Ciceribacter thiooxidans: one gene and its partner. The protein of the gene in region 1 interacts with the protein of each later gene in a pairwise test. Links are inferred from orthologs where the notes say so. Each region holds a gene or a part of one and is shown in the gene's direction. Other genes may lie near its edges.

Region 1 (4,751 bases):
TGCGGCATTTCCAGAACAAGCTGATCGCCAATATCAAGAACGGGGACAGCGCGACGGCGTTCGTCGACAAGTGGAAGCCGGAAACCTGGCCTTCGGAAGTGAAGGGCGTCGGTTTCACCGAGGCTCCGCGCGGTGCACTCGCCCACTGGATCAAGATCAAGGACGGCAAGATCGAGAACTACCAGTGCGTCGTGCCGACCACCTGGAACGGCAGCCCGCGCGACCCGCAGGGCAATATCGGTGCGTTCGAAGCCTCACTGATGGACACGCCGATGTCCGATCCGGCCCAGCCGCTCGAAATCCTCAGAACCATCCATTCCTTCGATCCGTGCCTCGCATGCTCCACGCATGTGATGAGCCCGGACGGTCAGGAAATGGCAAAGGTTCAGGTGCGGTGAGGAGGACCGGCAATGACCATGCACGAATCCCTCACCGCCTCAGACTCCCACGGCGAAGCCGCCGTGGAGCGCCAGAGCGTCTATGTCTATGAGGCGCCGGTCCGCATCTGGCACTGGGTCAACGCTTTCGCGATCTTCACGCTGGCGCTGACGGGTTATTTCATCGGTTCACCTCTCCCGGCTGTGCCGGGGGAGGCGAGTGCAGACTTCCTGATGGGCTACATCCGCTTTGCCCATTTCGCCGCCGGGCAGGTGCTCGCGGTCTTCCTGCTTCTCAGGATCTACTGGGCTTTCGTCGGAAACGTGCACGCCCGGCAGATTTTCTACGTGCCCTTCTGGAAGGGGCAGTACTGGAAGGAATGGTGGCATGAGGTGAAGTGGTACACTTTCCTCACCTCCAAGCCGAAGAAGTATGTCGGCCACAATCCGCTGGCACAGTTCACGATGTTCCTCGCCTTTACGCTGCCGCTCGTCTTCATGGTGGTGACCGGGTTCGCCCTCTATAGCGAAGGGGCCGGGCGTGACAGTTGGGAATATGCGCTGTTCGGCTGGGTGTTCTCGATCTTCCCGAACAGCCAGGACCTGCACACCTGGCACCATCTCGGCATGTGGGTGATCCTGCTCTTCGTGATGGTCCATATCTACGTGGCCGTCCGCGAGGACATCATGAGCCGCCAGAGCATCATCTCCTCGATGATTTCCGGTGAGCGCATGTTCAAGGACAGGGAGGACTGAATGGCGGAAGCGGTCGCGACGACCACGCCGAGGATCCTCGTTCTCGGGATCGGCAACATCCTTTGGGCGGACGAGGGCTTCGGCGTCCGGGCGGTGGAGGCCTTTCACAGGGTCTTCGAGGTGCCGGAGAACGTCACCGTGCTCGATGGCGGCACGCAGGGGCTCTATCTCGTCCAGTTCGTCAATGAGCACGACAGGCTGATCGTCTTCGACGCGATCGACTACGGCCTGGAACCTGCGACGCTGAAGCTGGTGGAGGACGACGAGGTGCCGAAATTCACCGGCGCCAAGAAGATGAGCCTGCACCAGACCGGCTTTCAGGAGGTGCTGAGTGCCGCCGATCTGATGGGGCGGTATCCCGAGCGGCTCGCGCTGATCGGCTGCCAGCCGGTGGACCTCGAAGACTGGGGCGGTCCGCTGACCGGCCCGGTCGCAGCGGTGATACCCGCAGCCGTCGAACTGGCGGCGGATATTCTCGGACGCTGGGGTGTCGCGGTGACGCGGCGTCCCGAGGGGGCGACGGTGCCGCCGCTCCTGGAAAACGACATCGATTTCGACAGCTACGAGCGGCGCACCGCGCGCGCTGCCGGCGCCAACCTCTAGGGGAACGACAATGAAGAGATTTCGTACACTTGCGCTGTTCGTGCTGGCGGCGCTTCCCGCGACCGCCGAGGCACACACCGGCGTCGGACTTCACAGTCACGGACTCGAGGCCGGGTTCTCGCATCCCTTCACCGGGCTCGACCACATGCTGGCGATGATCGGCGTCGGCCTCTGGGCCGCGAGCCTAGGCGGGCGGGCGCGATACCTCGTTCCGCTCTCCTTCATGGGCGTGATGGTCGCTGGCGGACTCCTCGGCATCACCGGCATTGCCTTGCCGATGGTGGAGACGCTGATTGCCGCCTCGGTCGCTGCGATCGGTCTTGTCGTCCTCCTGAATGTCCGGGTGCCGACGCCGCTCGCCGCGGCCTTCGTCGGCGCTTGTGCCCTGTTCCATGGCCAAGCCCATGGGGTCGAATTGCCGGCCATGGCAAACCAGTGGAGCTATGTTGCCGGCTTCGTGCTCGCAACCGGTCTTCTGCATGCCGTGGGCCTCGGTCTCGGCATGGCGCGCTTCGGTAACGCCGAAGGGATGCTGCGGCGGGCAGCGGGCGGCCTCGTTGCCGTCGCGGGCCTAGCGTTGCTGGCTGGCTGACGGATCGAAAAATGTTCCAACCGGGGGCTGGGGGCTTTCCGGCGTCGCGGAACACAGTGTCGGAGAAGGCGGATGTGCATCGGAATTCCCATGCGGGTCGTCGAGGCAGGCGAATTCGAGGCGCTGTGCGAGCGCCACGGTGAGCGGTATCGCGTCTCATTAATGCTTGTCGGTACCCAGGAGCCCGGCACCTACCTGCTGACCCATCTCGGTTCGGCAATCCGGGCGCTCGGAGCGGAGGAGGCGAGTGCGATCGACAACGCGCTCACCGGCCTTTCGGAGGCGGTCGGCGGGCGTCCCTTCGAGGCGCTTTTCGAAGACCTGATTTCGCGCGAACCGGAATTGCCCGAACACCTGCGGTGACCTCAGGCCGGGTAAATGGAAAGTAAAATGACAATGGCGGAAAGAAAGTTTCCGCCATTGTCATTTTCCGTGTATGCCGGACTGGAAATATCGCTTTCATTTCAATGGAATGTGACTTTTCTGCCAACTGGCACGGGCTTTGCTCCGTATAGGGCGGAGACCTTCGGTCACGCCGGTATGGGAGGAGTGAATGCCGTCATTTCTGGTCCGCGCCTTGAGCGAGCGGATGAAACTACCCGTCATAGATGACACCTCAATTGACGCCTTCCTCGCGAAGGAGGCGTCCGAGCCCGAGCATAGCCTGTTGTTTTTCACCGGTGATCCGGCGCAGCGCAGCGAGAGCAACGACGTCGCGGTGGTGATGCCGGAGATCCTGCAGAGTTTTCAGGGGCGGCTCAAGGGTGGGGTGGTCGCCCGTCATGCCGAAGAGAAGCTGAAGGCCCGTTTCCACGTCGTGATGATGCCGAGCCTCGTGGTCACGCGTGGCGACGCGGTACTCGGCGTGCTGCCGTGTATCCGCGACTGGTCGGAATATATCGAGGAGATCGGCCGCTGGCTGTTGCCCGGCGCGCCGGGCCTGCAGCCATCCACGGGGCCGAAGGTGGAAATCAACTATTCAGGTAAGGGAGCAAGGGCATGAAGGCCGGGTTTTGGGTCGCCCCGGAGGGCGAGGATGCGGCAATGACCGTCATGCCGATCGACGCGGAGCCGCCGACGGCCACCCGCAGGCTGAACTATCTCGCGACCGCGAGTGCGGAGGAGATGATCCGCCGCTGCCGGAGGACTGCGGAACTGTTGCCGAAGATCGCCGATGCGCTGGCGGTCCAGAAGGCCGACGAGCCGGGGACGCTCTTCGACATCACCGATTTTCCCGAGGACGACCGCGAGCTCATCTCGCAGACCTTAGGCGAGGGTGAGGTTGCTGGCGTCGTCGCGTTGCGGAACGGCGTCCTTGCACAGATCCAGGAAGCGGTGATGGCCGGCGTCTGGCGCATCCGCTTCACGAGTACGGACGGAGTTCTCCTTGCCGACTACATCGAGGTTGCCGCGATCCCGGCCGCCGTCCGCGAAGCGCCGTCCGCGCTGCCGACGGTCCTTGCCGTCGGCGAGCCGCCGGCCGGCGCCATGAACGTCATGCCCGTCCTGCACGAAATCGGCGAGCGCGTCGCGGCCTATGGCGAGGGTGATCCGTCTCACACGATCACCTTCTCGCTGTTGCCGATGAGCCCGGACGACATGGGCTTCCTGCAGGATACGCTCGGCCCCGGTCCGGTGCAGTTGACGTCCCGTGGCTACGGCACCTGCCGGATTCTTGCGACCGGTGTCCGCCATGTATGGTCGGTGCAGTTCTACAACGCCATGGACACGATCATCCTCGATACGCTGGAAATCGGCGGGACGCCTTCCGTCGCGATCGCCGCGGAGGAGGATTTTCGCGATTCCGAAAGCCGCCTCAGGGAGATCGAGGAGGCTTATTTCAAATGAGCGGCTTCGAGAATTTCGGCAAGCGCGAGACGATGGACGCTGCCGACCGCATGGAATGCGGGATCTGCTGGCATGTCTACGATCCGGCCGAAGGCGATCCCGTCTGGCAGATCGACATCGGGACGGCCTTTGCCGACCTGCCGCCGGACTGGCGCTGCCCGAACTGCGATGCCCCGCAGGAAAAGTTTATGAGGCTCGGCGATGGACGCTGAAGCGGACCGGCAGACCGCGGAGATGCAGGCGGCCGAGATCGCGCGGCGGCTGGAGGTACGTTACCGCGCGATCGCCGAGACGGCGATGGCCGACGTGCCGATCTGCAATGCCGCGCTCGGCGTCGCAAGCTGCGGCTTCCGTCCCTGGGGCGGCCGCGCCTTCGGTGTCGTCGTCACGCCGTGGTTCATGAACCTGCTCGCGGTCGATCTGCCCGGAACGGAAAGCCCGCCGGCGGCAAACGGCACGACGGTGCGTGCCTTCCTTCCCGCGGGCGAAGTCGAGCTGATCGCCGGTGAGCTGGAGGGTATCGGCCGGGTGGACGCCTGCTCGCTCTTCTCGCCGGTCTTCGAATTTTCGACGAT
Region 2 (5,345 bases), 900 kb from region 1 along the record:
AGATCCGCCGCGACGAGGAGGAGGCGCGGGCGCTGCTTGCCGGCGTCCAGCCGATCAGCGCACTCGACCGCAGGATCGCGTTCTGAAATCGCTTCTTTTCCGCGCTTTGCCCGGAAGCCGCAAAAGCGTTTCCGCCTGAATGGCGGAAATATAAGGAAATTTCTATATCATGGCCGCCGCGGCCGATAGAGTCCGGTAATTCTCGCCGCCAGCCTCGCAGGACCGATTGCATGACCGAATTCACCCCCTTCCTCTCCTTTGCCGGAGGCCTGCTGATCGGCCTTGCTGCCGTGCTGCTGATGGCGTTCTGGGGGCGGATCGCCGGCATGTCGGCGATCGTCATCGGTGTCTTCCCGCCGCTTGCCGCCGACTGGGGCTGGCGGGCCGCCTTCCTTGCCGGTGCGATCGGTGCCCCGGCGCTCCTGCAGGCGACCGGTCATACGGTGAGCTTCTCGGCGCCGCTTTCGCTCACCACCCTCGTCGTCGGCGGCGTGGTCACGGGTCTCGGCGTCACCTTCGGCTCCGGCTGCACCTCCGGCCACGGCGTCTGCGGGCTGGCAAGGCTGTCGCCGCGCTCGATCGCCGCGACGATAAGCTTCATGGCCGCGGCCTTCGTCACCGTCTTCCTGCTCCGCCACGTATTCTGAGGATGTTCGCCATGAAATACTTTGCCGCGCTCCTCATCGGCGCCGTTTTCGGCCTCGGCATCGTGCTTTCCGGCATGGCCGATCCGTCCAAGGTCATGAACTTCTTCGATCTCGCCGGCACCTGGGACCCGAGCCTCGCCTTCGTCATGGCCGGAGCCCTGCTGGTCACCGCGCCCGGCTATGCGCTCCTGCAGCGCCGGCGCAAAAAGCCGGTCTTCGATGCGCGCTTCCATATTCCCGCCCGCGGCCGTATCGACGGGCGGCTGATCGGCGGCTCGCTCCTCTTCGGCATCGGCTGGGGGATTGCCGGTTTTTGCCCCGGCGGCTCCATTCCGGCGCTCGGCCTCGGCCATCGGGAAGCCTACGTCTTCCTCGTGGCCATGGTTGCCGGCATGCTGATTGCGCGCCGTCTCCTCGACATGAAGGTCTTCACGCTCGCCGAACGGCCAGCATGAAGCATTTGCCGCGGCGGGCCTCTTCCTTTTCTCGGTAAAAACGCTTAAACAGCGCCCCATGACCAGGGTACGGCTGACCATGTCCCTTCGAATTATTGGCCCGGCCTTCCGCGCGCTTTGAAAGCTGCCGGAGGGTCCGGGTTTTCGGCGCTTGCAAAAGCGCCTTTTTCGTTTCCGCCTTTTCCAGGAACTTGGCGCCGCCCTTTGCCGGCGCATCTCTCGATGGCAAGATCATGACCGATACCGCAGTAAAGCAAGACTATTCCTCGACCCTCTACCTTCCCCAGACCGAATTCCCGATGCGCGCAGGCCTGCCGCAGAAGGAGCCGGAAATGGTGGCACGCTGGGAGGAAATGGGCCTCTACAAGAAGCTGCGCGCCTCCGCCGCCGGCCGCGAGAAATTCGTCCTCCACGACGGCCCGCCCTATGCCAACGGCAACATCCACATCGGCCACGCGCTCAACAAGATCCTGAAGGACGTCATCACCCGCTCCTTCCAGATGCGCGGCTATGACGCCAACTACGTTCCGGGCTGGGACTGCCACGGCCTGCCGATCGAATGGAAGATCGAGGAAGAGAACTACCGCGCCAAGGGCAAGGAAAAGCCCGACCTCAAGCAGCCCTCGGCGATGATCGAATTCCGTAAGGAATGCCGCGCCTATGCCGAAAAGTGGATCGGCGTGCAGTCCGGCGAGTTCAAGCGGCTCGGCATCGAGGGCGACTTCGAGAACCCCTACACGACGATGAACTTCCACGCGGAAGCCCGCATCGCCGGCGAGCTTCTGAAGTTTGCCACGTCCGGCCAGCTCTACCGCGGTTCGAAGCCGGTCATGTGGTCGGTCGTCGAGCGCACGGCGCTTGCGGAAGCGGAAGTCGAGTATCACGAGGTCGAGAGCGACACGATCTGGGTCAAGTTCCCCGTGCAGCATGCCGGCGAACGGTCGGGCGACCTTCTCCACACCTTCGTCGTCATCTGGACCACCACGCCCTGGACCATCCCGGGCAACCGCGCGATCTCGTTCTCCTCGCGCTTCCCCTATGGTCTCTACGAGGTGACGGCGGCGCAGAACGACTTCGGACCGCAGCCCGGCGAAAAGCTCATCTTCGCGACGCGCCTCGCCGAGGAATGCGCCGCCAAGGCCAAGGTGACGCTCAAGCTCGTCCGTGACGTCGAAGGTGATGAACTCTCGACTCTCATCTGCGCCCATCCGCTCGAAGCCTTGGGCTATACCTTCCCGGTTCCGCTCCTCGACGGCGATCACGTCACCGACGATGCCGGTACCGGTTTCGTACACACCGCGCCGTCCCACGGCCGCGAGGACTTTGACGCCTGGATGGACAACGTGCGTGCGCTCGAAGCCCGCGGCATCTCGACGAAGATCCCGTTCACGGTCGGTGATGACGGCTACTACACCGACGAAGCTCCCGGCTTCGGTCCCTCGGCCGAGGGCGGTGCTGCCCGCGTCATGGACGACAACGGCAAGAAGGGCGACGCCAACAAGCGCGTCATCGAGGCGCTGATCGCGGCGAACCACCTCTTCGCCCGCGGCCGCATCAAGCACGACTATCCGCATTCCTGGCGCTCCAAGAAGCCGGTCATCTTCCGCAACACACCGCAATGGTTCGTCTACATGGACAAGGACCTCGGCGACGGCTCGACGCTGCGCTCGCGCGCACTGGAGGCCATTGACGAGACCCGCTTCGTTCCGGCCATGGGCCAGAACCGCCTGCGCGGCATGATCGAGCAGCGTCCCGACTGGGTGCTGTCGCGCCAGCGCGCCTGGGGCGTGCCGATCTGCGTCTTCGCCGACAAGGACGGGAACGTGCTGGTTGACGACGAGGTCAACGCCCGCATCCTCGACGCCTTCGAGAAGGAAGGTGCCGATGCCTGGTTCGCGCCGGGTGCCAAGGAGCGCTTCCTCGGCAATGCCCACAATCCGGACATCTGGAACCAGGTCACGGACATCCTCGATGTCTGGTTCGACTCCGGTTGCACCCACGCCTTCACGCTGGAGGACCGCCCGGATCTGAAATGGCCGGCCGACGTCTATCTCGAAGGTTCCGACCAGCACCGCGGCTGGTTCCATTCGTCCCTGCTCGAGAGCTGCGGCACGCGCGGCCGCGCGCCCTATAACGCTGTCATCACCCATGGCTTCACCATGGCGGAAGACGGCCGCAAGATGTCGAAGTCGCTCGGCAACCAGGTCTTCCCGCAGGACGTGATGAAGGAATCGGGCGCCGACATCCTGCGCCTCTGGGTCATGACGACCGACTACTGGGAAGACCAGCGCCTCGGCAAGTCGATCATCCAGACCAATATCGACGCCTATCGCAAGCTCAGGAACACCATCCGCTGGATGCTCGGCACGCTCGCCCACGACAAGGGTGAGGAGATCGCCTATGCCGACATGCCGGAACTCGAAAAGCTGATGCTCCATCGCCTCGCCGAGCTCGACAAGGTGGTGCGCGAGGGCTACGACGCCTTCGACTTCAAGAAGATCACCCGTTCGCTGATCGACTTCTCCAACATCGAACTGTCGGCCTTCTACTTCGACGTCCGCAAGGATGCGCTCTATTGCGACGCGCCGTCCTCGCTGCGCCGACGCGCATCGCTCGCGGTCATCCGCAAGCTGTTCGACTGCCTCGTTGTCTGGATGGCGCCGATGCTGCCCTTCACCACCGAGGAAGCCTGGCTGTCGCGCAATCCGCAGGCGGCGTCGGTGCATCTCGAACAGTTTCCGGAAATCCCGGCCGAATGGCTGAACCCGGCACTCGACGAGAAGTGGAGCAAGATCCGGCAGGTTCGCACCGTCGTCACCGGCGCGCTCGAAATCGAGCGCAAGGACAAGCGGATCGGCTCCTCGCTCGAAGCGGCTCCGGTCGTCCATGTCGGTGATCCGGCGCTCTTCCAGGCGCTCGAAGGCCAGGACTTCGCCGAAATCTGCATCACGTCGGATATTACGGTCGTTGCAGACGAGGGACCGGCAGACGCCTTCCGCTTGCCGGAAGTCGGCAAGGTCTCGGTCGAGCCGAAGGTCACCGAAGGCCGCAAGTGCGCCCGTTCCTGGCGCATAACGAAGGATGTCGGGTCCGATCAGGACTACCCGGACGTCTCTGCGCGTGATGCCGCCGCCCTGCGCGAGCTTGCTGCGCTGCGTTAAGCAAAAGTTACCGGGTGATTTGCGCTTTTGCCTGTCATCCGGTAAAACCTGCCTGAAATTGGCCGAAATCATCGTTCAGGCGAAGGTTGATTGGGTATTCTCGGCCGGCTAGACTGTGCCGGTGAGGCTGGAAGGGCGTTTATGAAAGCGGCAGATGTGTTCAGAGTGGGCGCTGGGGCGACGGGCATCATTGCGGTTTGCCTGAGCCTGACGGGTTGCGTCGGCAGCCCGACATACGGCACCGACAAGACGGCGATGGAACAGCTCGTCGACGACGTCGGGTCGGCGGTGTCGATCGGGTCGAACCCGAACAAGAACGCCGGCACCAAGTACAATCCGCGTCCTGCGCTCGTCATGCCGCCGGAAACCGCCAGGAACACGCTTGCCGCGCCGCAGCAGTCGCTCGCCAGCAAGGAAAATCCCGAATGGCTGGAATCGCCGGAAGATGCGCGTGAGCGCCTCGTCGCCGAGGCGGATGCCAACAAGGACAATCCGCGTTACCGCTCGCCGCTGCTCGCCGGCTACGGTACCGCCGGCACGATGACCGAAACCCAGAAGTGGGCCGCCTTCCGCGAAGCCCGCCAGCTGCAGAAGGGCGCCTATCTCGACCAGCGCCGCTTCCTCTCCGATCCGCCGACCGAGTACCGCCAGGTCGCCTCGGCGTCGAACCTCGACGACCTCGGCGAGCCGGAACTCAAGAAGGAAAAGCGCCGCAAGAAGGAGGCCAAGGCCGCCCGCCAGACTTCTTCCTGGTGGATGCCCTTCCAATAGTGGCGCGTTCCCCCTTAGTCTCGTAACATGTCGCAGGCCGGAAACGGCCTGCAGCTCTGTCTGGACCCCGGAATTTCCATGACCAGCTTCACCATCCGCACTGCGACACCGGACGATGTCGGCTCGATCCTGCGCTTCATCACCGAGCTTGCCGTCTATGAGAAGGCCGCGCACGAGGTCGAGGCGACGGAAGAAAGCCTGACCCGGACGCTCTTCGGGCTGGGTGCCGTCACGGGGGCTGCCATCCTCGAGGCAGACGGCGTTCCGGCCGGTTTCGCCATCTGGTTCTACAGCTATTCCACCTGGCAGGC

The links.
Region 2: the proteins of H4I97_RS08655 (region 1) and ileS interact in binary tests that used the Escherichia coli proteins (3 or more experiments, as listed by UniProt). The link is inferred for Ciceribacter thiooxidans from one-to-one orthologs.

The regions. Positions count from the first base shown.
Region 1 is NZ_CP059896.1:1,811,688-1,816,438, reverse strand. The notes cover bases 1-2,934. They hold H4I97_RS08655 (HyaD/HybD family hydrogenase maturation endopeptidase), read left to right. Parts: upstream 1-1,133; coding sequence 1,134-1,736; downstream 1,737-2,934. Other genes in these bases: H4I97_RS08640 (thioredoxin domain-containing protein), read left to right, coding at 2,882-2,934; hypC (HypC/HybG/HupF family hydrogenase formation chaperone), read left to right, coding at 2,401-2,691; H4I97_RS08650 (HupE/UreJ family protein), read left to right, coding at 1,747-2,328; cybH (Ni/Fe-hydrogenase, b-type cytochrome subunit), read left to right, coding at 411-1,133; H4I97_RS08665 (nickel-dependent hydrogenase large subunit), read left to right, coding at 1-398. Outside these bases: more of H4I97_RS08640, read left to right, coding at 2,935-3,331; H4I97_RS08635 (hydrogenase expression/formation protein), read left to right, coding at 3,328-4,176; H4I97_RS08630 (rubredoxin), read left to right, coding at 4,173-4,388; [NiFe]-hydrogenase assembly chaperone HybE, read left to right, coding at 4,378-4,751.
Region 2 is NZ_CP059896.1:2,709,503-2,714,847, reverse strand. What follows is about bases 936-4,463. They hold ileS (isoleucine--tRNA ligase), read left to right. Parts: upstream 936-1,335; coding sequence 1,336-4,263; downstream 4,264-4,463. Other genes in these bases: H4I97_RS13260 (hypothetical protein), read left to right, coding at 4,405-4,463; H4I97_RS13270 (hypothetical protein), read right to left, coding at 1,077-1,337; H4I97_RS13275 (YeeE/YedE family protein), read left to right, coding at 936-1,102. Outside these bases: H4I97_RS13285 (bifunctional riboflavin kinase/FAD synthetase), read left to right, coding at 1-86; H4I97_RS13280 (YeeE/YedE family protein), read left to right, coding at 231-647; more of H4I97_RS13275, read left to right, coding at 659-935; more of H4I97_RS13260, read left to right, coding at 4,464-5,034; H4I97_RS13255 (GNAT family N-acetyltransferase), read left to right, coding at 5,113-5,345. UniProt on the Escherichia coli protein: Catalyzes the attachment of isoleucine to tRNA(Ile). As IleRS can inadvertently accommodate and process structurally similar amino acids such as valine, to avoid such errors it has two additional distinct tRNA(Ile)-dependent editing activities.